2 regions of the Nocardioides nitrophenolicus genome follow, and region 2 is predicted to be linked to the other one. Evidence: riboswitches for the same ligand, from Rfam matches in the RefSeq annotation. Region 2 holds a riboswitch; the other holds the start of a gene.
What was found. Region 2 has a riboswitch for glycine ahead of gcvT (glycine cleavage system aminomethyltransferase GcvT). Riboswitches for the same ligand answer to the same signal wherever they lie in the genome.

Region 1 (10,620 bases), 420 kb from region 2:
ACATCATCCCCTGGTGGGTGGCCCTCTCGCTGCCGCTGCGCGACCTGCTGCTGTGGGGCCTGGTGCCCCTGCTGCGCACCCGCGGCTACAGCGCGCTGCCGGTCCACTTCCTCGGCAAGGCCGCCACCTTCAACCTCCTCTACGCGTTCCCGCTGCTCCTGCTCGGCGACGGCGAGGGCCGGGTCGCGACCCTGGCGCAGGTCTTCGGCTGGGCGTTCGCGCTGTGGGGGATCGGCCTGTACTGGTGGGCCGGCGTCCTCTATGCCTGGCAGGTGCGCCGGCTGCTCGCGACGACCGAGCGACCGAGCCATGCCTGAGTCGCTCGACCGGGCGCGCACGCCCCTGCTGACGCTGATCACGCAGGAGGCGCTCGACCGCGACTACCAGGTCGCGGCGTCCAAGGCCGGTCCCGCGCGCGCGGAGACAGGCGTCCGCCGCGGCTACCGGGTCGGCGTCGTCGTCGTGGTCGGCGTGTTCGCGATGCTCGTCACGGTCGCCGGCGTGCAGACCTCCCAGAACGCCGACGTCGACGACGCGAGCCGGGCCAGCCTGATCGAGCGGATCGAGGCGCGGCGAGCCAATGTCCGCCGCCTCCAGGACGAGCTGGCCCAGCTGCGGGCGGCCAACGCCGCGGCCGAGGACACGCTGCGCACCCTCGGCCGGCGGGTCAGCGACCTGCAGAGCCGCCGCATCGCGCTCGGCGGCCTCACCGGCTTCGGGCCGGTCACCGGTCCCGGGGTCCGCGTGACGCTCGACAACCCGCCGTACGCCGGTCCCAACGAGCAGCTGCGCGACTCCGACCTCGCCCTCCTCGTCGACGGGCTGTGGGCCGCGGGCGCCGAGGCGATCTCGATCAACGGCCAGCGGCTCAACTCCCACGGCGGGATCACCAACGTCGGCGAGGCGATCGAGGTCAACGGGATGGGCGTGGCCCCGCCGTTCACGGTGCTCGCCATCGGCGACCGCAAGACCCTCGCCTCGAAGTTCGCCGAGAGCCAGGCCGGGCTGCGCTTCTTGAGCCTGGCCCAGCAGTACGGCTTCGAGCAGAAGATGGACAATGTGGACGACCTGCACCTGCCTGCCGCGCCCGGCGCGCTCGCACGGCTACGGTCGGCCGAGCAGAAGAAGAAGAAGCCCCAGGGGCAACAAGGAGGTGACGCGCCGTGATCGCGGTTCTCGGACTCGTCGTGGGCGTCGTCCTCGGCTTCGTCTTCCAGCCCGACGTGCCCCGCACGATCGAGCCCTACCTGCCGATCGCGGTGGTGGCGGCTCTCGACGCGGTGTTCGGGGCGCTGCGTGCCTACCTCGACGGCATCTTCGACGACAAGGTCTTCGTCGTCTCCTTCCTCAGCAATGTCGTGATCGCGGCCGGGATCGTCTACCTCGGCGACCGGCTCGGCGTCGGGGGACAGCTCTCCACCGGCGTCATCGTGGTCCTCGGCATCCGGATCTTCACCAACGTCGCCGCCATCCGCAGGCACATCTTCCATGCCTGAGCAGGACGCCGAGCCCGGCGCGGTCGCTCCCGGTCCCGAGCAGGGCCCGGTCGACCGGCTCAAGGTCGCGCTGCTGCGCCCCTCGCGCCGGCAGCTGGTGGCCGCGGCGCTCCTCGCCCTGCTCGGCTTCGGCGCCGTCACCCAGGTCCGCACAGCCGGCACCGACGACACCTACGCCGGCCTGCGCGAGCAGGAGCTGATCGACCTGCTCAACGGCCTGGCCGGCACCCGCCAGCGCACCGAGACCGAGATCGACCGCCTGGACGAGGTGGCCAGCGGGCTGCGGGACGACTCGTCCAAGCGGCAGACCGCGATCGACCAGGCCGAGGCCGAGGTCGACGACCTCAACATCCTGGCCGGCCTGGTGCCCGTGACCGGCCCGGGCCTGCGGGTCACCATCGAGGAGGAGGACGGCCGGGTCCGGCTCGGCTCGCTGCTCGACACCATCCAGGAGCTGCGCACGGTCGGCGCCGAGTCGATCGAGATCAACGGCACGGTCCGGGTGGTCGCGCAGACCTCGTTCGCGGAGTCCGACGGCGGCTTCCTCGTCGACGGGGAGCGGATCGAGGCGCCGTACGTCATCGTGGCGATCGGCGAGCCCGGGGCGCTCGCCAACGCGATGACCTTCGCCCTCGGCCCGAAGAAGCAGCTCGAGGAGGACGGCGCCGTGGTGGCCGTCCAGCAGCTGCGCACGGTCGACATCGAGTCCGTGGTGCGCCGCGAGCAGCCTTCGTTCGCCGTTCCCGACTAGGAAGTCGCGCGCACGGGTGTGTCGTCGCGCGCGGAGCAGGTGTCACCTACCCGCGCGATCTCCCCGGGCAGTAGCCTTCGGGCCATGACGAACCCCGCGGACCTGAAGTACACCGTCGAGCACGAGTGGCTGCGGCAGCCCGGCGAGTCGGCCGGCTCGGTGCGGGTCGGGATCACCGACTACGCCCAGGACGCCCTCGGCGACATCGTCTACGTCTCCCTGCCCGAGGTGGGCGCGACGGTCACCGCCGGCGACTCGTGCGGCGAGCTCGAGTCGACGAAGTCGGTCAGCGACGTGTACGCCCCCGTCTCCGGCGAGGTGGTCGCCGTCAACGAGGCTCTCGACGCCACGCCCGAGCTGGTCAACAACGACCCCTACGGCGCCGGCTGGCTCTTCGAGGTGGTGCCGGCCGACGCCGCCGATCTCGACGGGCTGCTCGACGCCGCCGCATATGAGGCCCAGCTCGACAACTGATCCGGTAGGTTCGTAACAGACCCACCGTGAGGAGCAACTGATGCCGTTCTGCACCGCCTGTGGTCGGCAGAACCCCGATGACGCCCGCTTCTGCTCGCAGTGCGGGAACCGCCTGGTCGCCCCCGAGCCGGCGCCCGTGAGCGACGCGACCGCCACCATCCAGTTCGGCGGCGGAGCCGGCGCGAACGCCGGCGTCGAGACGTCCGACCGCGCCCTGAGCCCGGTCGACGCCGCGGCCGTCGACGCGCTCCCGGTCGGCCATGCGCTGCTCGTCGTCCAGAAGGGGCCGGGCTCCGGCAGCCGGTTCCTGCTCGACGCCGACGAGGTCAGCGCCGGCCGCCACCCCGAGAGCGGGATCTTCCTCGACGACGTCACGGTCTCGCGTCGGCACGCCGTGTTCCGCCGTGACGGCGACAACTTCACCGTCGAGGACGCCGGCAGCCTCAACGGCACCTACGTCAACCGCGACCGGATCGAGAAGGTCCAGCTCAAGGACAGTGACGAGGTCCAGGTCGGCAAGTACCGCCTGGTCTTCTTCGCGGGTCACGAGAGCGCCTGAGGGACGGCTGCGGGATGACTGCTGCCGTCGCTCGGGGCGAGCGGGAGCCACGGCTCAACATCGGGCAGGTGCTCGACCGGCTGCGGGCCGACTTCGAGGACATCAGCATCCCCAAGATCCGGTTCCTCGAGGCCGAGGGCCTGGTCAAGCCGGAGCGCACCCCCGCGGGCTACCGCAAGTTCTCGGAGGCCGACATCGAGCGGCTGCGCTACATCCTGCGGATGCAGCGCGACCACTACCTGCCGCTCAAGGTGATCGGCGAGCACCTCGACGCCATCGACCGCGGCCTGGCGCCGCCGGAGCCGGAGCCGGTCGTGCCGACCGTGCCCACCGTCGCGCTCGGCGCCGACGGGCTACCCGCGCCCGAGTCCTTCCGCCGCACCGACCGGTTGCGACTCTCGCGCAAGGAGCTGATCAAGGTGGCCGAGATCGACGAGGAGCTCCTCGGCCAGCTCGAGTCGTTCGCGCTGATCAGCCCCTCGCCGACCGGCCACTACGACACCGACGCCCTGGTGATCGCCCAGACCGCGCGCGAGCTGGCCGACTACGGCATCGAGCCGCGCCACCTGCGCGCCTTCCGCGCCGCGGCCGACCGCGAGGTCGGGCTGATCGAGCAGGTCGTCACGCCCCGCAAGGGCCGCGACGCGGGGGCCAGCGCCCGCGCGGAGGAGGCGGTCAGCGAGATCGCCGCCCTGTCCGTGCGGCTGCACGCCACCCTGGTCAAGGCCGGGCTGCGCCGGCTCTGAGCCCTCCGGGGCGGCTCGACCCGACGCAGTAGGCTGGACGCATGCGCGAGGTCGACGTGATGGGTGTCCGGGTGGAGATGCCCTCCAACCAGCCGATCGTGCTGCTGCGGGAGGTGTCCGGCGAGCGCTACCTGCCGATCTGGATCGGGGCGGTCGAGGCCACCGCGATCGCCTTCGCCCAGCAGGGCGTCGTCCCGCCCCGGCCGCTGACCCACGACCTGATGAAGGACGTGCTCGCCGCCACCGGCAACGAGCTGAGCGAGGTGCGGATCACCGACGTCCGCGAGGGCGTCTTCTACGCCACCCTGGTCTTCGCCTCGGGCGTCGAGGTCAGCGCGCGCCCGTCCGACTCGATCGCCCTCGCGCTGCGCACGGGGACCACGATCTACTGCGCCGAGGACGTGCTCGCCGAGGCCGGGCTGGCCGCGCCCGCCGAGGAGGAGGACGAGGTCGAGGCGTTCCGCGAGTTCCTCGACCACGTCTCGCCGGAGGACTTCGGCGCCGAGGGGTGAACCTCAGGCTCAGGGTGAGGGTTTTCGGCGACACGCCCGGTCACGTCTTTGACCGGCCCGATGCCCCGGCCGTACCGTGAGGGAGTCGAAACGACAGCAGTGCAATCCCCCCTGCATCCGCACCGCGACCTGGAGGATCCGTGAACGAGCAGCAGCCCGAGAAGGTCGGTCAGGACGTGACCGCGGCGACTGCTGCCGCCGAGGAGCAGGGCCTGCTCTTCACCGATGACGTGTCCCCGCTGCCCAGCGACCTCGGCTACCGCGGCCCGACCGCGTGCAACGCCGCCGGCATCACCTACCGCCAGCTCGACTACTGGGCCCGCACGGGCCTGATCGAGCCGAGCGTGCGCGGCGCGAAGGGCTCCGGGTCCCAGCGGCTCTACAGCTTCCGCGACATCCTGATCCTCAAGATCATCAAGCGGCTGCTCGACGCCGGCATCTCGCTGCAGAACATCCGCACCGCCGTCAGCCACCTGCGGGAGCGGGGCACCGACGACCTCACCCAGGTCACCTTGATGAGCGACGGCGCCTCGGTCTACGAGTGCACCAGCAATGACGAGGTGATCGACCTGCTGCAGGGTGGCCAGGGCGTGTTCGGCATCGCCATCGGCGGCGTCTGGCGCGAGATCGAGGGCACCCTCGCCGAGCTCCCGAGCGAGCACGCCAACGTGTCGGAGCCGTCGGCTCCGGTCGCCGGCGACGAGCTCGCCGCGCGCCGCGCCGCCCGCAACGTGGGGTAGCCTGTCAGTCGCTGTTGATGCCGCACGGGAGAGTCAGACCCCGTGTCTGCGCCGAAGGGGCAATCCCTCCCCGGAACCTCTCAGGCGCCAGGACCGTGTGGAGCAGGCAACTCTGAAGGCGCACTGGCGCGCCGACAGAGGGGGAGGGCTCGAACGCATTCGACCCGACCCGAGGAGCACGCCTGCTCATGAGCGCCCCCTTCGTCACTCGTCACATCGGACCCGACGACGCCCAGGTCGAGACCATGCTCGACCGTCTCGGTCACGCATCTCTCGACGCCCTGATGGACGCCGCCGTACCGAAGTCCATCCGCTCCTCCGAGCCGCTCGGGCTGCCGGCCGGCGTCGACGAGGAGACGGCCGCCGCGGAGCTGCGTGCGCTCGCGGGCGCCAACGTCCCCGGCGAGTCGATGATCGGGCTGGGCTACCACGCCACGGTGACGCCCGCCGTGATCCGGCGCAACGTGCTCGAGGACCCGAGCTGGTACACCGCCTACACGCCCTACCAGCCGGAGATCTCGCAGGGCCGGCTCGAGGCGCTGATCAACTTCCAGACCATGGTCTCCGACCTGGCCGGCCTGCACACGGCCGGCTCGTCGCTGCTCGACGAGGGCACCGCCGCGGCCGAGGCCGTGGCCCTGGCCCACCGCGCCAACCGCAAGGCCACCGGGCCGTTCGTGGTCGACGCCGACGCACTGCCGCAGACCATCGACGTGGTCGCCACCCGCTGCGAGGGGCTCGGCATCGAGATCGTGGTCGCCGACCTCGGCGCCGGCCTGCCCGAGGGACCGGTGTCCGGCGTGCTGGTGCAGTACCCGGGCGCCTCCGGCCGGGTCCCCGACCTCGAGCCGATCATCGACGCCGTCCACGAGCAGGGTGGCCTGGCCGTCGTCGCCGCCGACCTGCTCGCGCTGACCCTACTCGAGGCGCCGGGCGCGCTCGGCGCCGACGTCGTCGTCGGCTCGGCCCAGCGCTTCGGCGTGCCGCTGTTCTACGGCGGCCCGCACGCCGGCTTCATGGCCGTGCGCGAGGGACTCGAGCGGCAGCTGCCGGGCCGCCTGGTCGGCGTGTCGGTCGACGCCGAGGGCCACCTGGCCTACCGCCTCGCCCTGCAGACCCGCGAGCAGCACATCCGCCGCGACAAGGCGACCTCCAACATCTGCACCGCGCAGGTGCTGCTCGCGGTCACCGCGGGGATGTACGCCGTCTACCACGGTCCCGACGGGCTGCGCGCCATCGCCGGCGACATCCACGGCTTGGCCCGCCGCGCCGCGGCGTCCCTCGTGGCCGCGGGGGTCGAGGTCGTCAACGAGAGCTTCTTCGACACCCTCACCGTCCGGGTGCCCGGCCGGGCCGAGGCGGTCGTCGCGGCCGCCCGCGAGGCCGAGATCCACCTGCGCCTGGTCGACGCCGACACCGTCGGCGTCGCCTTCGGCGAGACCGCGGGGGAGACGACCCTGAGCGCCGTCCTCGGTGCCTTCGGCGTCACCGAGGTGTCGGCCGAGGGCGACGCCGGACTGCCCGAGGACCTCGAGCGCACCACCGAGTTCCTCACCCACCCGGTGTTCAACACCCACCACAACGAGACCTCGATGCTGCGCTACCTGGCGCGCCTCTCCAACCGCGACTACGCCCTCGATCGCGGCATGATCCCGCTCGGCTCGTGCACCATGAAGCTGAACGCGACCACCGAGATGGAGCCGATCTCGCTCGCCGGCTTCGCCCACCTGCACCCCTTCGTGCCCGCCGCCGACGCCGACGGCTACCGCCGGCTGATCGACCAGCTCGAGGGCTGGCTGGCCGAGGTCACCGGCTACGACCGGGTCTCGATCCAGCCCAACGCCGGCGCGCAGGGCGAGTACGCCGGCATGCTCGCGATCCGCAACTACCACCGCGCCAACGGCCAGGGACAGCGCGACGTCTGCCTGATCCCGTCCTCGGCCCACGGCACCAACCCGGCCTCCGCGGTGATGGCCGGCATGAAGGTGGTCGTGGTCAAGGCCAACGACGACGGCACCGTCGACCTGGTCGACCTGCGCGCCAAGTGCGAGCAGTACACCGACACGCTCGCCGCGATCATGGTCACCTACCCCTCCACCCACGGTGTCTACGAGGAGACCATCACCGAGCTCTGCGACCTGGTCCACGAGCACGGCGGCCAGGTCTACATCGACGGCGCGAACTTCAACGCCCTGCTCGGCTACGCCGCGCCGGGCAGGTTCGGCGGCGACGTGTCCCACCTCAACCTGCACAAGACCTTCTGCATCCCCCACGGTGGCGGCGGTCCCGGCGTGGGTCCGGTCGCGGTGCGCGCCCACCTGGCGCCGTACCTGCCCACCCACCCGCTGCACCCCGACGCCACCCGCCGCGAGGGCACCGGCGCGATCAGCGCGGCGCCCTTCGGCTCCGCCGGCATCCTGCCGATCTCGTGGGCCTACATCCGGATGATGGGCGGCGAGGGCCTGACCCGCGCCACCGCCGTCGCGGTGCTCTCGGCCAACTACGTCGCCGCACGCCTCGGTGAGCACTTCCCGGTGCTCTACCGCGGGGATTCCGGGCTGGTCGCCCACGAGTGCATCCTCGACCTGCGCCCGATCACCGCCGAGACCGGCGTGAGCGTCGACGACGTCGCCAAGCGGCTGATCGACTACGGCTTCCACGCCCCGACCATGTCCTTCCCCGTCGCCGGCACGCTCATGGTGGAGCCGACCGAGTCCGAGGACCTGGCCGAGCTGGACCGGTTCTGCGACGCGATGATCGCGATCAAGGGCGAGATCGACCGGGTCGCCGCCGGGGAGTGGGACGTCGATGCCTCCCCGCTGCACCACGCCCCCCACACCGCCCGGGCGCTGGTCGGCGAGTGGGACCGCGCGTACTCCCGGGAGGTCGCCGTCTTCCCGGCCGGCATCTCGCCCGACAAGTACTGGCCGCCGGTGGCCCGGATCGACCAGGCCTACGGCGACCGCAACCTGGTCTGCGCCTGCCCGCCGACGGAGGCCTACGCCGAGTGACCTCCTACGACGACGCGCTGGCCGCACTGCAGGCCGCGGGCCGGCTCCCGTCCGTCTCGGCCGCGGTTGCCCGCGGCGGCACGCCGGTCTGGCAGGGCTGCGTGAGCGTGCTGCCCGACCGGGAGGTGACCAGCGCGTCGTCGTACCGGATCGGGTCGATCACCAAGACCCTCACCGCGGTGCTGGTGCTCCAGCTGCGCGACGAGGGCCTGCTGTCCCTCGACGACCCGATCGGGCGGTTCGTGCCGGCGGGTGGCTACGCCTCGGCGACCGTGCGCGACCTGCTCGCCCACACCGCGGGACTGCAGAGCGAGCCCGCCGGTCCCTGGTGGGAGCGCGTCGACGGTGGCTCCGTCGCGGAGCTGCTCGCCGCCAACGACGGCAGCGGGCGGGTGGCCGCGGCGGGGGACTACTACCACTACTCCAACCTCGGCTTCGCGCTCCTCGGCGAGGCCGTAGCGCGGCTGCGTGGCGAGTCCTGGTGGTCGGTGGTCCGGTCCCGGCTGCTCGAGCCTCTCGGCATGACCGCGACGGCCTACGACCCGCCGGCCGACCACGCACCCGGCCGCAGCGTCGACCACTTCGCCCACACGCTCTGGGCCGAACCGCACACCGACACCGGTGCGATGGCTCCCGCCGGGCAGCTGTGGAGCACCGTCGGCGACCTGCTGCGCTGGGCCGACTTCCTCGCCACCGGACACCCCGGGGTGCTCTCCGCCTCGACCCTCGACGAGATGGCCACCCCCGTCGGTGCGGCGTCGGCGTACGGTCTCGGGCTGCGGCTGCTCTCCACCGGTGGTCGCACCCTCGTCGGCCACACCGGCTCGATGCCCGGCTTCGTCGCCTCGCTGTTCGTCGACCGCACCACCCGCGATGCCGTGGTCGCACTGGCCGACGCCACCACCGGACTCGGCGCGGAGCGGGTGCCGGAGCTGTTCCTGGCCGCCTCGCCCGGTCCTGCGTCGGGGGCGGTGGCGCCGTGGCGGCCCTCGCCGCGGCCGGTGCCGGCGGTCGTCGCGGACCTGCTCGGGGTCTGGTTCTGGGGGAACACCGGCCTCGGCCTGGAGTGGACCGGCGGCGAGCTACTGGTGCGCGACCTGCGCTCCGGTGAGCTCGAGGAACGCTTCACGCCGACCGGCGACGGCTTCCTCGGCATCGACGGCTACCACCGCGGCGAGACGCTGCGGGTGGCCCGGCGTGCGGACGGCACGGTTGGTCATCTGGAGTGCGCGACCTTCATCTGGACCCGCACGCCGTACGACCCCGATGCCCCCATCCCGGGGGGTCCTGCTCCGGCCGCGTGACCGGAGGGGGCATGATGCTCCCGTGAACGAGAACACGTTCCAGTTCGCCTGGTTCCAGCAGTCCACCGCCGGCCTCGACCCCCTGCCGCTCGCCCAGAGCCTGTGGCGCGAGGACCAGATGCACGGCGTCGCGGTCAGTGGCCTCCTCGCCCGCGCCCTCGAGCAGACGCTGGCCGCCGCCGGCCGGACCGGACTGGTCCCCGCCCGCTACCACGTCGACCTGTTCCGTCCCGCCCGGATGAGCACCACCACCGCCTCGGCCCGCATCGTCCGCGAAGGACCCCGCCTCGTCCTCCTCGACGCCGTCGTCGAGCAGGACGGCGAGGTCGTCGCCCGCGCCGGCACCACCTTCCTCGCCCCCTCCGCGGACGTCGCCGGCGACGTCTGGACCCCTCCGGGCGACCGCCCCACCCCGCCACCCGCCGACCGGCTCCCCGAGCCCGGGGAGCACCACGTCCCCTGGTTCGCCAGCGCCGCCCCCTGGTCCGACGACTTCGGCGACCACCAGAACGCCGGCCGCCACCAGACCTGGCAGACCGCCGTCCCCATCGTCGCCGGCGAGGAGTGCACCCCGTTCCAGGCCGTCGCCTCCATCGCCGACGCCACCAGCATGGTCACCAACTGGGGCACCCGCGGCGTCGAGCACATCAACACCGACATCGACCTCGCCCTGTGCCGGCTCCCCGACAGCACCCGGCTCGGGCTCCGCGCCACCCACCACGTCGCCGCCGACGGCATCGCGGTCGGCACCGCCGAGGTGTTCGATGCGTCTGGTGTGCTCGGGAGTGCCAGCGTGACCTCGCTGGCCAATGCCCGGCGTACGGTCGACCTGTCGGGTGGGGTGGAGCCGCTGGGCGCGGTCTGAGGGGCGGTCAGCTGTTGCGGTTTGGTCCCAAACCGCAACATTTCGGGCCGTTCACGTGCGGTTTCTGCCCAAACCCGGCGCGCTATCGGTGACCTGGATGGTCGTCGCGCCGCCGGCCGGGCGGGCGGCGCGAGCTGCGAGTGGTCGCTCCGCTGCGGCCAC
Region 2 (10,620 bases):
GCGTACGCGCTGGAGCGGACGTAGGCGGTCTGGCTGAACAGCTTGCGCTTCTTGCTCCGCTGGGTCTGGCAGGCCAGCTCGTAGCCGCGCTTGGCCATGACCTTGCCGATCCAACGCTTCTTCTTGCCGTACTTGTGGGCGACGTGGCCCTCGACGAACACCAGGATGTCGGACCCGATCCGGTCGATGTCGGCGACGACCTTCTTCTGCCGCTTCTTCCACTTCCAGCCGCTGTTGCACTTCGACTTCGAGCCGCAGCGCAGGTTGAAGGTGGCCGCGGTGGTGGCCAGCGCGGTCGGGGTGACGGCGCGCGAGACCGGCGGGGTCACCTTGCAGGCCCGCGGGCTGCCCGCACCGCCGTTGTTGCCCAACAGCGCGAAGCAGTACGTCGTGCCGGCCGTCAGCCCTCCCACGACGGTGCGCGTCCCAGCGATGCCGCGGCCCACGAGCTGGCCGGTCATGATCGGCTCGCCCTCACCCTTGAGGGCGTAGACGTCGTAGGCCGACGCGCCGGGCGCGGGGTCCCAGTCGAGGGTGATCGCGACCGACCCGTCGCGCTGGACCGCCTGTCCGGAGATCCAGGGCGCGGTCGGCCGCGCGGCCGCATCGGCGGAGGTCACCGCGGACGCCAGGCCGAGGGTGACGGCGAGTGCGGTCAGGACGGGAAGCAGACGACGCATGGGCTTTACCTTTGCGTAAAGAAGGGCCTTCACGCAGGTCGATCCCCAAAATGGGTGATGACATACCCGTTCGACACCGGCCGATGGCTCACCAGGGTGAGGGCTCGTAGTCCTTCACGAAGCAGCCGTACAGGTCCTCCCCCGCCTCGCCGCGCACGATCGGGTCGTAGACCCGGGCCGCGCCGTCGACCAGGTCGAGCGGGGCGTGCCAGCCCTCGGCCGCGATCCGCAGCTTCTCGTGGTGCGGCCGCTCGTCGGTGATCCAGCCGGTGTCGACGGCCGTCATCAGGATCTTGTCGGACTCGAACAGCTCGCCCGACGAGGTGCGGGTCATCATGTTGAGCGCGGCCTTGGCCATGTTGGTGTGGGGGTGTCCGGCGCCCTTGTAGCGCCGGGAGAACTGCCCCTCCATCGCGGACACGTTCACGATGTAGGCGCGGCGGGCGCCGTTCTGGACCGCCGCACGCAGCGCCGGGCGCAGCCGGGAGTTGATTAGGAAGGGCGCGATCGAGTTGCAGAACTGCACCTCGAGCAGCTCGAGCGGGTCCACCTCGTCGAGGACCTGGGTCCAGGAGTTGTTGTCCTGGATGTCGGGGATCAGGCCGCCGGCGTCGATGGCCGTGCCGGCGAGATGCTGCTCCAGCGACGCGTTGCCGGCCTTCAGCGCGAGCGCCGTCAGCGACGCGGCGTTGTGGGCGGCCAGCGCCGACTCCGCCGACTCCCCCTCGTGGTGGGCCACCGCATGGTCGGAGAGCGCCCCCGCGATCGCCGCCGGGTGGGCCTCGGAGATCCGGTCGAAGGCGACCATCTCGGGCAGCTCGATCCCGCTCGGCAGCGGCGCGAGCTCGCCCTCGGTGAGGTGGGAGTAGGCGCCGGGCAGCCGGCGTACGGTCTGGCAGGCGTTGTTGATGATGATGTCGAGCGGGCCGTCGGCCGCGACGTCGTCGGTGAGCGAGATGACCTGGGTGGGGTCGCGCAGGTCGATGCCGACGACCTTGAGCCGGTGCAGCCAGTCGGCGGAGTCCTCCATCGCGGCGAACCGGCGCACGGCGTCCTTGGGGAAGCGCGTGGTGATCGTGGTGTGCGCCCCGTCGCGGAGCAGGCGCAGCGCGATGTACATGCCGATCTTGGCCCGGCCGCCGGTCAGCAGCGCCCGCTTGCCGGTGAGGTCGGTGCGCTGGTCGCGCTTCGCGTGGCTCTTCGCGGCGCAGCGCGGGCACAGCCAGTGGTAGAACGCGTCGACGAGGGTGAAGTCCTCCTTGCAGATGTAGCACCCCCGCGCGGTGAGCAGCTCACCGGCGAAGGCGCCCTGCGCGGTGGAGACCAGCGGGATCCCGGCGGTCTCGTCGTCGATCCGCATCGGCGACCCGGTCGCCGTCTTCTCGATGATGTCCTGGTCGTGACGCTGCCGCTCGAGCCGGATCTCGGCCCGGCGCTGCTTCTTGATCAGCTTGTACATGTACGACGCCGCGCGCTTCATGGTGCGCACGTCCTCGTGGTCGGGATCGAGCAGCGGGACCTGACGCAGGACCTTGAGGGTGATGGCGAGCTCGTCGGGGTCGATCCCGGCCAGCCGCTCGTCGGTGTCGGGGCGAGGCACCGCCCGATGGTACGGGGCCCGGCCCGCGGATGCCGTATGCTCGCTGCGCGCCATGATCGGCGTCACAACTCAACATCGCGCCGTTCGAACCCCGGCGGGAGAGTCCCTGTCCCTCGTGGACGGGGCGCCGAAGGAGCAAATCTCCCCAAGAATCTCTCAGGCCCCCTGACCGCCGGGACGAGGCGAACTCTGGAAAGACGGACCGGACCCACCGGCCCGCACCCACGGTGCAAGCCGCCCGGCCGGGCGGTGAAGCTCTCAGGTAGCGATGACAGAGCGGGGAGGCAACCCAGCCACGAGTCCGGCGTACGCCGTGCTCCCCACGAGGAAGCCTCCCGATGACCACACCTTCCGTGACCCCACGGCTCACCCCGCTGCACGACGTCCATGCCGCCCTCGGCGCGTCGTTCACCGACTTCGCGGGCTGGCAGATGCCGGTCCGCTACGCCTCGGAGACCGCCGAGCACCGCGCGGTCCGCACGAGCGCGGGACTCTTCGACCTGACCCACATGGGCGAGATCGAGCTGGTCGGCCCGGGCGCCGGCGCCGCGCTCGACCACGCCCTGGTCGGCCGCCCCTCCGCGATCGGCGTGGGCCGGGCCCGCTACTCGATGATCTGCGCCGAGGACGGCGGGATCATCGACGACCTGGTCGTCTACCGGCTCGCCGACGAGCACTTCCTCGTCGTCGCCAACGCCAGCAATGTCGCCGTCGTCGCCCCCGAGCTGGCCGCCCGCGCGGCGGACCACGACGTCACGGTCACCGACACCTCGGCCGACTGGGCGCTGCTCGCCGTCCAGGGCCCCGCGTCCGCCGAGATCCTGTCCGGGCTCACCGACCTCCACGTCCCGGACCTCACGTACTACGCCATCGACGCCGGCACCCTCGCCGGCAGCGACGTGCTGCTGGCCCGCACCGGCTACACCGGCGAGGACGGCTTCGAGATCTACTGCAGGCCGGGCGACGCGGCGGCGATCTGGTCCGCGCTGAGCACGGCGGGCCAGGCCCACGGGCTGGTCCCGGCCGGCCTCGCCTGCCGCGACACGCTGCGCCTGGAGGCCGGGATGCCGCTCTACGGCCACGAGCTGGACCGCGACACCACGCCGTACGAGGCCGGCCTGGGCCGGGTCGTCGTCCTCGACAAGCCCGCGGGCTTCGTCGGCCAGGAGGCGCTGGCGCGGCGCGAGGAGGAAGGACCGCGGCGGGTGCTGGTCGGCCTGGTCGCCACCGGCCGCCGCTCGCCCCGCGCCGGCTACCCGGTCGTCGACCCCGCGACCGGCGCCGAGGTCGGCGTCGTCACCAGCGGCTCGCCCTCCCCCACGCTGGAGAGGCCGATCGCCATGGCCTACGTCCCGCCGGCGCTGGCCGCCCCGGGCACGCGGGTCCAGGTGTCGCTGCGCGGCACCCTCGAGGACGCCGACGTCGTCGAGCTCCCCTTCTACCGCCGCAACCGCTGAGCCGTCAGGAGTCACCCATGAGCAACCCCACCCACGTCCAGTACACCGCCGAGCACGAGTGGATCGCCCTCGACGGCGACACCGCCAAGGTCGGCGTCACCGCCTACGCCGCCGACGCCCTCGGCGACGTCGTCTACGTCGACCTGCCGGCCGTCGGCAGCACCGTCACCGCCGGCGAGTCCTGCGGCGAGCTCGAGTCGACCAAGTCGGTCAGCGACCTCTATGCGCCGGTCACCGGCGAGGTGGTCGAGGTGAACGACGCCGTCGACGCCGACCCGAGCCTGGTCAACAGCGACCCGTTCGGCCAGGGCTGGCTGTTCGTCGTCAAGGTGACCGCGACCGGCGAGCTGATGGACGCGGCGGCGTACGACGCACTGATCGCGGAGGCATGACCGCCGTGGTGCCGGAGGGGCGCAGGCTCCTCCGGCTGGAGGTACGCAACGCGGAGACCCCGATCGAGCGGAAGCCGTCGTGGATCCGCACGAAGGCGGTGATGGGCCCCGAGTACCGCGGCCTGAAGAAGCTGGTGACGTCCGAGGGCCTGCACACCGTGTGCCAGGAAGCCGGCTGTCCCAACATCTTCGAGTGCTGGGAGGACAAGGAAGCCACCTTCCTGATCGGTGGCGACCAGTGCACCCGACGCTGCGACTTCTGCCAGATCGACACCGGCAAGCCCCAGCCGCTGGACCGCGACGAACCCCGGCGGGTAGCGGAGTCGGTGCAGACGATGGGCCTGAAGTACGCCACGATCACCGGCGTCGCCCGCGACGACCTGCCCGACGGTGGTGCCTGGCTGTACGCCGAGACCGTCCGCGCGATCCACGACCTCAACCCCGAGACCGGGGTGGAGAACCTGGTCCCGGACTTCAACGGCGACCCCGACCTGCTGGCCGAGGTCTTCGAGTCCCGACCCGAGGTCCTGGCCCACAACGTCGAGACCGTCCCGCGGATCTTCAAGCGGATCCGACCGGGCTTCCGCTACGAGCGCTCGCTCGACGTGCTGACCCGGGCCCGCGCGTTCGGGCTGGTCACCAAGTCCAACCTGATCCTCGGCATGGGCGAGACCCGCGAGGAGGTCTCCCAGGCACTGCGGGACCTGCACGAGGCGGGCTGTGAGCTGGTCACCATCACGCAATACCTGCGCCCGAGCGTTCGGCACCACCCCGTCGAGCGGTGGGTCAAGCCCGAGGAGTTCGTCGAGCTCGCCAACGAGGCCGAGGAGATCGGGTTCAGCGGCGTGCTGTCCGGGCCACTGGTGCGCTCGTCGTACCGGGCCGGACGGTTGTACCGTCGAGCCATGGAACTCAGGAGCCAGTGATGGCGCTGAGCGTCTTCGACCTCTACTCCATCGGCATCGGGCCGTCGTCGTCCCACACGGTCGGCCCGATGCGCGCGGCACACACCTTCGCCGCCGGCCTCGCGGCCGACGGGGACCTGCCGCGCGTCGCGCGCGTGCGAGCCGAGCTGTTCGGCTCGCTCGGCGCGACCGGCCACGGCCACGGCTCGGTCAAGGCCGTCATCCTCGGACTCGAGGGTGACGATCCCGCGACCACCGACACGGCGACGTACGACGCCCGGGTGGCGACCATCCTCGAGACCCAGCAGCTCCGGCTCGCGGGCGAGCGGGTGATCCACTTCGAGGCCGACGACGTGGTGATGCACCGCCGGCAGTCGCTGCCCGCCCATCCCAACGGGATGATCTTCACGGCGTACGACGAGGAGCGCGCCGAGCTGCGCGCCCGCACCTACTACTCGGTCGGTGGCGGCTTCGTCCTCGACGACACCCAGGTGGGCGCGGACCGGGTGGTCGTCGACGACACGGTGCTGCCGTACCCGTTCACGACCGGCGGCGAGCTGCTCGCGGTGTGCCACGAGGCTCGGCTCAGCGTCTCCGACATCATGCTCGCCAACGAGCTGACCTGGCGTACCGAGGCCGAGGTGCGCACCGGTCTGCTGGAGATCTGGCGGGTGATGGCCGCGTGCGTCGAGGAGGGCTGCCACCACGAGGGCGTGCTCCCGGGCGGGCTTCGGGTGCCGCGGCGCGCGCCGGAGCTCTACGCCACGCTGAGCGCGGCCGGCAGCGAGGACCCGCTCGACGTCATCGACTGGGTCAACCTGTACGCGCTCGCCGTCAACGAGCAGAACGCCTCCGGCGGCCGGATCGTCACCGCGCCCACCAACGGCGCGGCCGGGATCGTGCCGGCGGTGCTGCACTACTGGGTGCGCTTCGTGGCCAAGGACCTCCCCCAGGAGCAGGTCGACGACGGCATCGTGCGGTTCCTGCTGACCGGCGCGGCGATCGGCATCCTGGCCAAGATGAACGCCTCCATCTCCGGCGCGGAGGTCGGCTGCCAGGGCGAGGTCGGCTCGGCGTGCGCCATGGCCGCGGGCGCGCTGTGCGAGGTGCTCGGCGGCTCCCCCGAGCAGGTCGAGAACGCCGCCGAGATCGGCATCGAGCACAACCTCGGCCTGACCTGCGACCCGGTCGGCGGCCTGGTCCAGATCCCCTGCATCGAGCGCAACGCCATCGCCTCGGTCAAGGCGATCAACGCCGCCCGGCTGGCCAGCCACGGCACCGGCTCCCACAAGGTCAGCCTGGACAAGGCGCTCAAGACCATGCGGGAGACCGGACGCGACATGAAGACGAAGTACAAGGAGACCTCGCGCGGCGGGCTCGCCGTCAACGTCATCGAGTGCTGACGGCGTCCCGGCGCCGCTCAGCTCGCCGTCCCCCGTGCCGATGTGCCCCGTGGGAGCCGTCGACAAGAGGGGGCACGGGCCGTGGCACGACGCGTCTCCCGGGCGATGCTGCCCGGGGCCGGGTTCGCGGTGGCGTACGCGCTGGCCATTCTCGCCGGCCGGGCCACCCGGGTCGAGGGCAGCGAGGTGTCGCTGGTGTGGCCGGCGGCGGCGGTGGCCGTGCTGTGGGGGCTGCACGCGGCCGGGCTCCCGCGTGGCCGGGCGGCCGTCCACTGGGCCGGGCTCGCGGCACTGACCTTCGTCGTCAACCTGGCCACCCACGCGCCGGCGGACCTGGCGGCGTGGTTCGTGCTCGTCAACGTCGCGCTGGCAGCGGTCACCACCCTCGCGCTGAGGTACGGCGGGCGCCCACCCCGGCTGCGGGAGCCGGCCGATCTTGGCCGGCTGGTCGGGGCGATCGCCGCGGGGACCGTGGCCGCCGCGCTGCTGGCCGTGGCCTGGCTGGCGCATGACGGCCAGGCCGACCTGCTGCGCACCTTCGCGCTGTTCGCGGTCCGCAACGGGGTGACCGCCCTGGCCGGGGTGGCGGTGGTGCTGCGCCTGCGCGACGCCCGGTGGCGGCGCCCGACGCTGACGGTGGCCCGGGTGGCCGAGACCCTCGCCTGCGCGACGCTGGTCGGCGTGGTGTTCGCCCGGGTGTTCTGGCTCAACCCGGGCCATCCCAATGCGTTCGGGGTGATGCTGCCGGCGATGTGGGTCTCGCTGCGGTTCTCCACGACCACGAGCACGGTCTTCCTCACCGGCGCGGGCACCACCATCATGGCCGCGACCCTGCTCGACCGCGGCGCGCTGCGGGACATCGCACCCCAGGAGCAGGCGCTGCTGGCGCAGGGCATGGTCGGCGCCCTGACGGTGGTGGTGCTGACGCTCGCGCTGTTCCGGGACTCCCGCAACGAGCTGATCGCCGAGCTGCGCGACCTCGCGCAGCGCGACCCGCTGACCGGACTGGCCAACCGGGCGCTGCTCAACCAGCGCCTCGAGGAGCTGCTGCGGCGCGAGCCGCCGGAGACGGTGGGGGTGCTGCTGCTGGACCTCGACGGCTTCAAGCTGGTCAACGACGCCTGGGGCCACGACGAGGGCGACCTGCTGCTCGTCGAGATCGCCCGCCGGCTGAGCGAGGTGGCCCGGCCCGACGACACGGTCGCCCGGCTGGGCGGCGACGAGTTCGTCGTGGTCTGTCCGGGGCTCGACGACCCGGCCGAGCTGGAGCTGTGCGCGGAGCGGATCCGGCGCCGGGTCGCACTGCCCTACGGCCAGGCCTCGGACGCGCCGTACGACCGGATCACGGCGAGCGTCGGCGCCGCGGTCTCCGAACGGACCAGCACGCCACGCTCGCTGCTGGCCGCCGCCGACCGGGCGATGTACGACGCCAAGCGCGGCCTCAGAGACCGGGAAGCACGCGCCGCACGATGGCCAGCAGGGCCTCGCGCAGCAGCAGGTGCGCCTGGTCGCGGCTGAGCGTCGCCTCCCGCGACCACTCGCGGATCGCGCCCCGCGCGAGCTCGCCGAACGAGCGCACCACCGCGCGCGCCGCCGGGTCCCGCGGATCGCCGCCGACCATCTCCAGCACCCGGCCGGCCGCGAGGTCGTGGGCCTGGTCGAGGATCGCGCGGACCTCGGCGTCCTCCCCCACCCCCTCGGCCGCCCGCACGGTGAGGTAGGTCGCCCGCTCGGGGGTGATCGAGCCGAGGAACCAGTGCACCGCGGCGTCGACCCGGTCGGTCAGCGAGCCCGTCGGCAGCGGGACGTCCTCGAGGGTCGGCAGCAGCGAGGCGCGCCGCACGACCTCGAGGTAGAGGGTGCGCTTGTCGCCGAAGTAGTGGTTGAGCAGGCCCCGGGCGACCCCGGCCTCGTGGGCGATCCGCGTGGTCGACACCTCGACGTACGGCCGCGCGGCGAACAGCCGCTCGGCCGCGACCAGGATCTGCTCGCGCCGCTCGTCCGGGGCGAGGCGCTGGCGTCGGGCCGGGTCGGTCATGGCCCCAAGCTACTATTGGCAGCCTGCCAATAAAAGGCTAGCGTGGCCGCCATGGCGACCCCGACCAAGGTCCGCGACCTCCCCGTCCCGGTGGGCTTCGACATGCGCGAGCACGTCTCCGGCATCGGCGCCCACCTCGCCGGACCCGCCAACGTGATCATGCAGCTGAGCTGGCCCGGCGTCGGGTACGGCGTGATGAACAGCCGCGTCCACGACGGCGCCGCCACCAAGCGGCCCTTCAAGCGCGGCCGCACCACGTTCACCTACCTCGCCGTCGCCCTGCTCGGCAGCGACGAGGACCGCACCGCCTTCCGCCAGGCCGTCAACCGGCAGCACGCCCAGGTGGTGTCGCAGCCCGGGGAGAAGGTGCAGTACCGCGCCATGGACCCGCGACTGCAGACCTGGGTCGCGGCCTGCCTCTACTACGGCACCGCCGACATGATCGAGCGGATGCACGGCCCGCTCCCCGACGCCGAGGCCGACGCGCTCTACGCCCACTGCGCCCGGTTCGGCACCACGCTGCAGATGCCCGCCGACGCCTGGCCGGCCGACCGGGCCGCCTTCGACCGCTACTGGGAGGACTCGCTGGCCGAGGTCGACATCGATCCCGCCGTGGCGTCGTACCTGCTCTCGCTGACCCGGCTGCGCAACTTCCCCCGGCCCTTCCACCTGCTCGCGCCGTTCGTGCTGTTCGTGACCACCGGCTTCCTGCCGCCGCCGTTCCGCGAGGCGATGGGCCTGCCGTGGACCGCGCGCCAGCAGCGCCGCTTCGACCGCCTGCTGCGCGTCCTCGGCGCGCTCGAGCGGCGACTCCCCCGCGTGCTGCGGAACTTCCCGTTCAACCTCTGGCTCGCCGACATGCGGCTGCGCCGCCGGCTCGGCCGTCCCCTCGTCTGACCACCCCTCCCACCAGGAGCACCCGATGGACTTCGACCTGCCCGAGAGCGCGCTCGCCGTACGCGAGGGCGTGGCGGCCGTCGCCGCGCGCTACGACCACGCCTACTGGTCGCGCTGCGAGGAGGAGCACCGCTTCCCCCAGGAGGTCTTCGACGACCTCGGCGAGGGCGGCTGGTTCGGGCTGTGCGTCCCCGAGGAGTACGGCGGCGGCGGGCAGGGGCTGCTCGAGCTGGCGGTCGCCAACATGACCCTGTGCGCCTCGGGCGGGGTCGCTGGCACCTTCTTCTACGTCACCACGCCCGGCTTCGGCGCGATGACCCTGACCCGGCACGGGACCGAGGAGCAGAAGCGCCGGATCCTCCCCGGACTGGCCGAGGGCGCGCTGCAGTTCTGCCTCGCGCTCACCGAGCCCGACGCCGGCAGCAACGCCATCGAGATCAAGACCGCGGCCCGACCGGCCGGCGACGGCAGCGGCGACTTCCTGATCAAGGGCCAGAAGGTGTGGATCTCCAACGTCGAGAACGCCGACTGGATGGTCGCGGTGACCCGCACCATCCCGGCCGGAGAGACCCGGGAGCAGGGCCTGCCCCGCACCGCGGGGTTCACCCTGTTCCTCGTCGACGTCAAGCGGGCGCTCGCCGAGGGCACCTTGTCGTACACGCCGATCCCCAAGATGGGCAGCAACATCCTGCACTCCAGCCAGGTGTTCCTCGACGACGTCCGGGTCCCCGCCACCGACGTGATCGGCGAGGTCGACGCGGGCTTCGGCGTGCTCTGGGACGTGCTGAACCCCGAACGGATCCTCGCCGCGTCCGGCGGCATCGGCACGGCCGACGCCGCGCTCCGGATCGCCTGCGACTACGCCCGCGAGCGCGAGGTCTTCGGCCGCCCCATCGGCGCCAACCAGGGCCTGCAGTTCCCGCTCGCGCAGATCAAGGCCAAGACCGAGCTCGGCCGGCTGATGACCTACCAGGCCGCCTGGCTCTTCGACCGGGGCCGGCCCTGCGGCAACGAGGCCAACGTCGCCAAGCTGACCGGCGCCCAGGTCGGCTGGGAGGCCGCCAACCAGGCCTTCCAGACCCTCGGCGGGATGGCGTACTCCAAGGAGTACCCGGTCGAGCGGATCTTCCGCGACGCCCGGATCGCCAAGAACATCCCGGTCGCCGAGGAGCTGGTGCTCGCCCACATCGGCACCCAGATGCTGGGCCTGCCGAAGTCCTACTGACGCGACAGCGCCCGGGTCACCAT

Region 1: linked by a shared signal. The riboswitch ahead of gcvP (aminomethyl-transferring glycine dehydrogenase) and the one ahead of gcvT (glycine cleavage system aminomethyltransferase GcvT) in region 2 are both predicted to bind glycine.

The regions. Positions count from the first base shown of each region.
Region 1 covers NZ_JAFBBY010000001.1:5,578,852-5,589,471, forward strand. Annotated here, with positions in the region: gene clsA (cardiolipin synthase ClsA) at 1-317, shown strand, start outside; gene JOD66_RS26755 (DUF881 domain-containing protein) at 310-1,167, shown strand; gene JOD66_RS26760 (small basic family protein) at 1,164-1,496, shown strand; gene JOD66_RS26765 (DUF881 domain-containing protein) at 1,489-2,247, shown strand; gene gcvH (glycine cleavage system protein GcvH) at 2,332-2,721, shown strand; gene JOD66_RS26775 (FHA domain-containing protein) at 2,762-3,280, shown strand; gene ftsR (transcriptional regulator FtsR) at 3,295-4,026, shown strand; gene JOD66_RS26785 (bifunctional nuclease family protein) at 4,068-4,538, shown strand; gene JOD66_RS26790 (MerR family transcriptional regulator) at 4,679-5,278, shown strand; glycine riboswitch at 5,294-5,384, shown strand; gene gcvP (aminomethyl-transferring glycine dehydrogenase) at 5,467-8,289, shown strand; gene JOD66_RS26800 (serine hydrolase domain-containing protein) at 8,286-9,593, shown strand; gene JOD66_RS26805 (acyl-CoA thioesterase domain-containing protein) at 9,616-10,458, shown strand.
Region 2 covers NZ_JAFBBY010000001.1:5,156,091-5,166,710, reverse strand. Annotated here, with positions in the region: gene JOD66_RS24835 (endonuclease/exonuclease/phosphatase family protein) at 1-680, opposite strand, end outside; gene JOD66_RS24830 (SDR family NAD(P)-dependent oxidoreductase) at 769-2,280, opposite strand; glycine riboswitch at 2,366-2,462, shown strand; glycine riboswitch at 2,468-2,557, shown strand; gene gcvT (glycine cleavage system aminomethyltransferase GcvT) at 2,619-3,737, shown strand; gene gcvH (glycine cleavage system protein GcvH) at 3,755-4,129, shown strand; gene lipA (lipoyl synthase) at 4,126-5,055, shown strand; gene JOD66_RS24810 (L-serine ammonia-lyase) at 5,055-6,437, shown strand; gene JOD66_RS29685 (diguanylate cyclase domain-containing protein) at 6,519-7,955, shown strand; gene JOD66_RS24800 (TetR/AcrR family transcriptional regulator) at 7,879-8,475, opposite strand; gene JOD66_RS24795 (oxygenase MpaB family protein) at 8,527-9,372, shown strand; gene JOD66_RS24790 (acyl-CoA dehydrogenase family protein) at 9,398-10,597, shown strand; gene JOD66_RS24785 (putative bifunctional diguanylate cyclase/phosphodiesterase) at 10,591-10,620, opposite strand, start outside.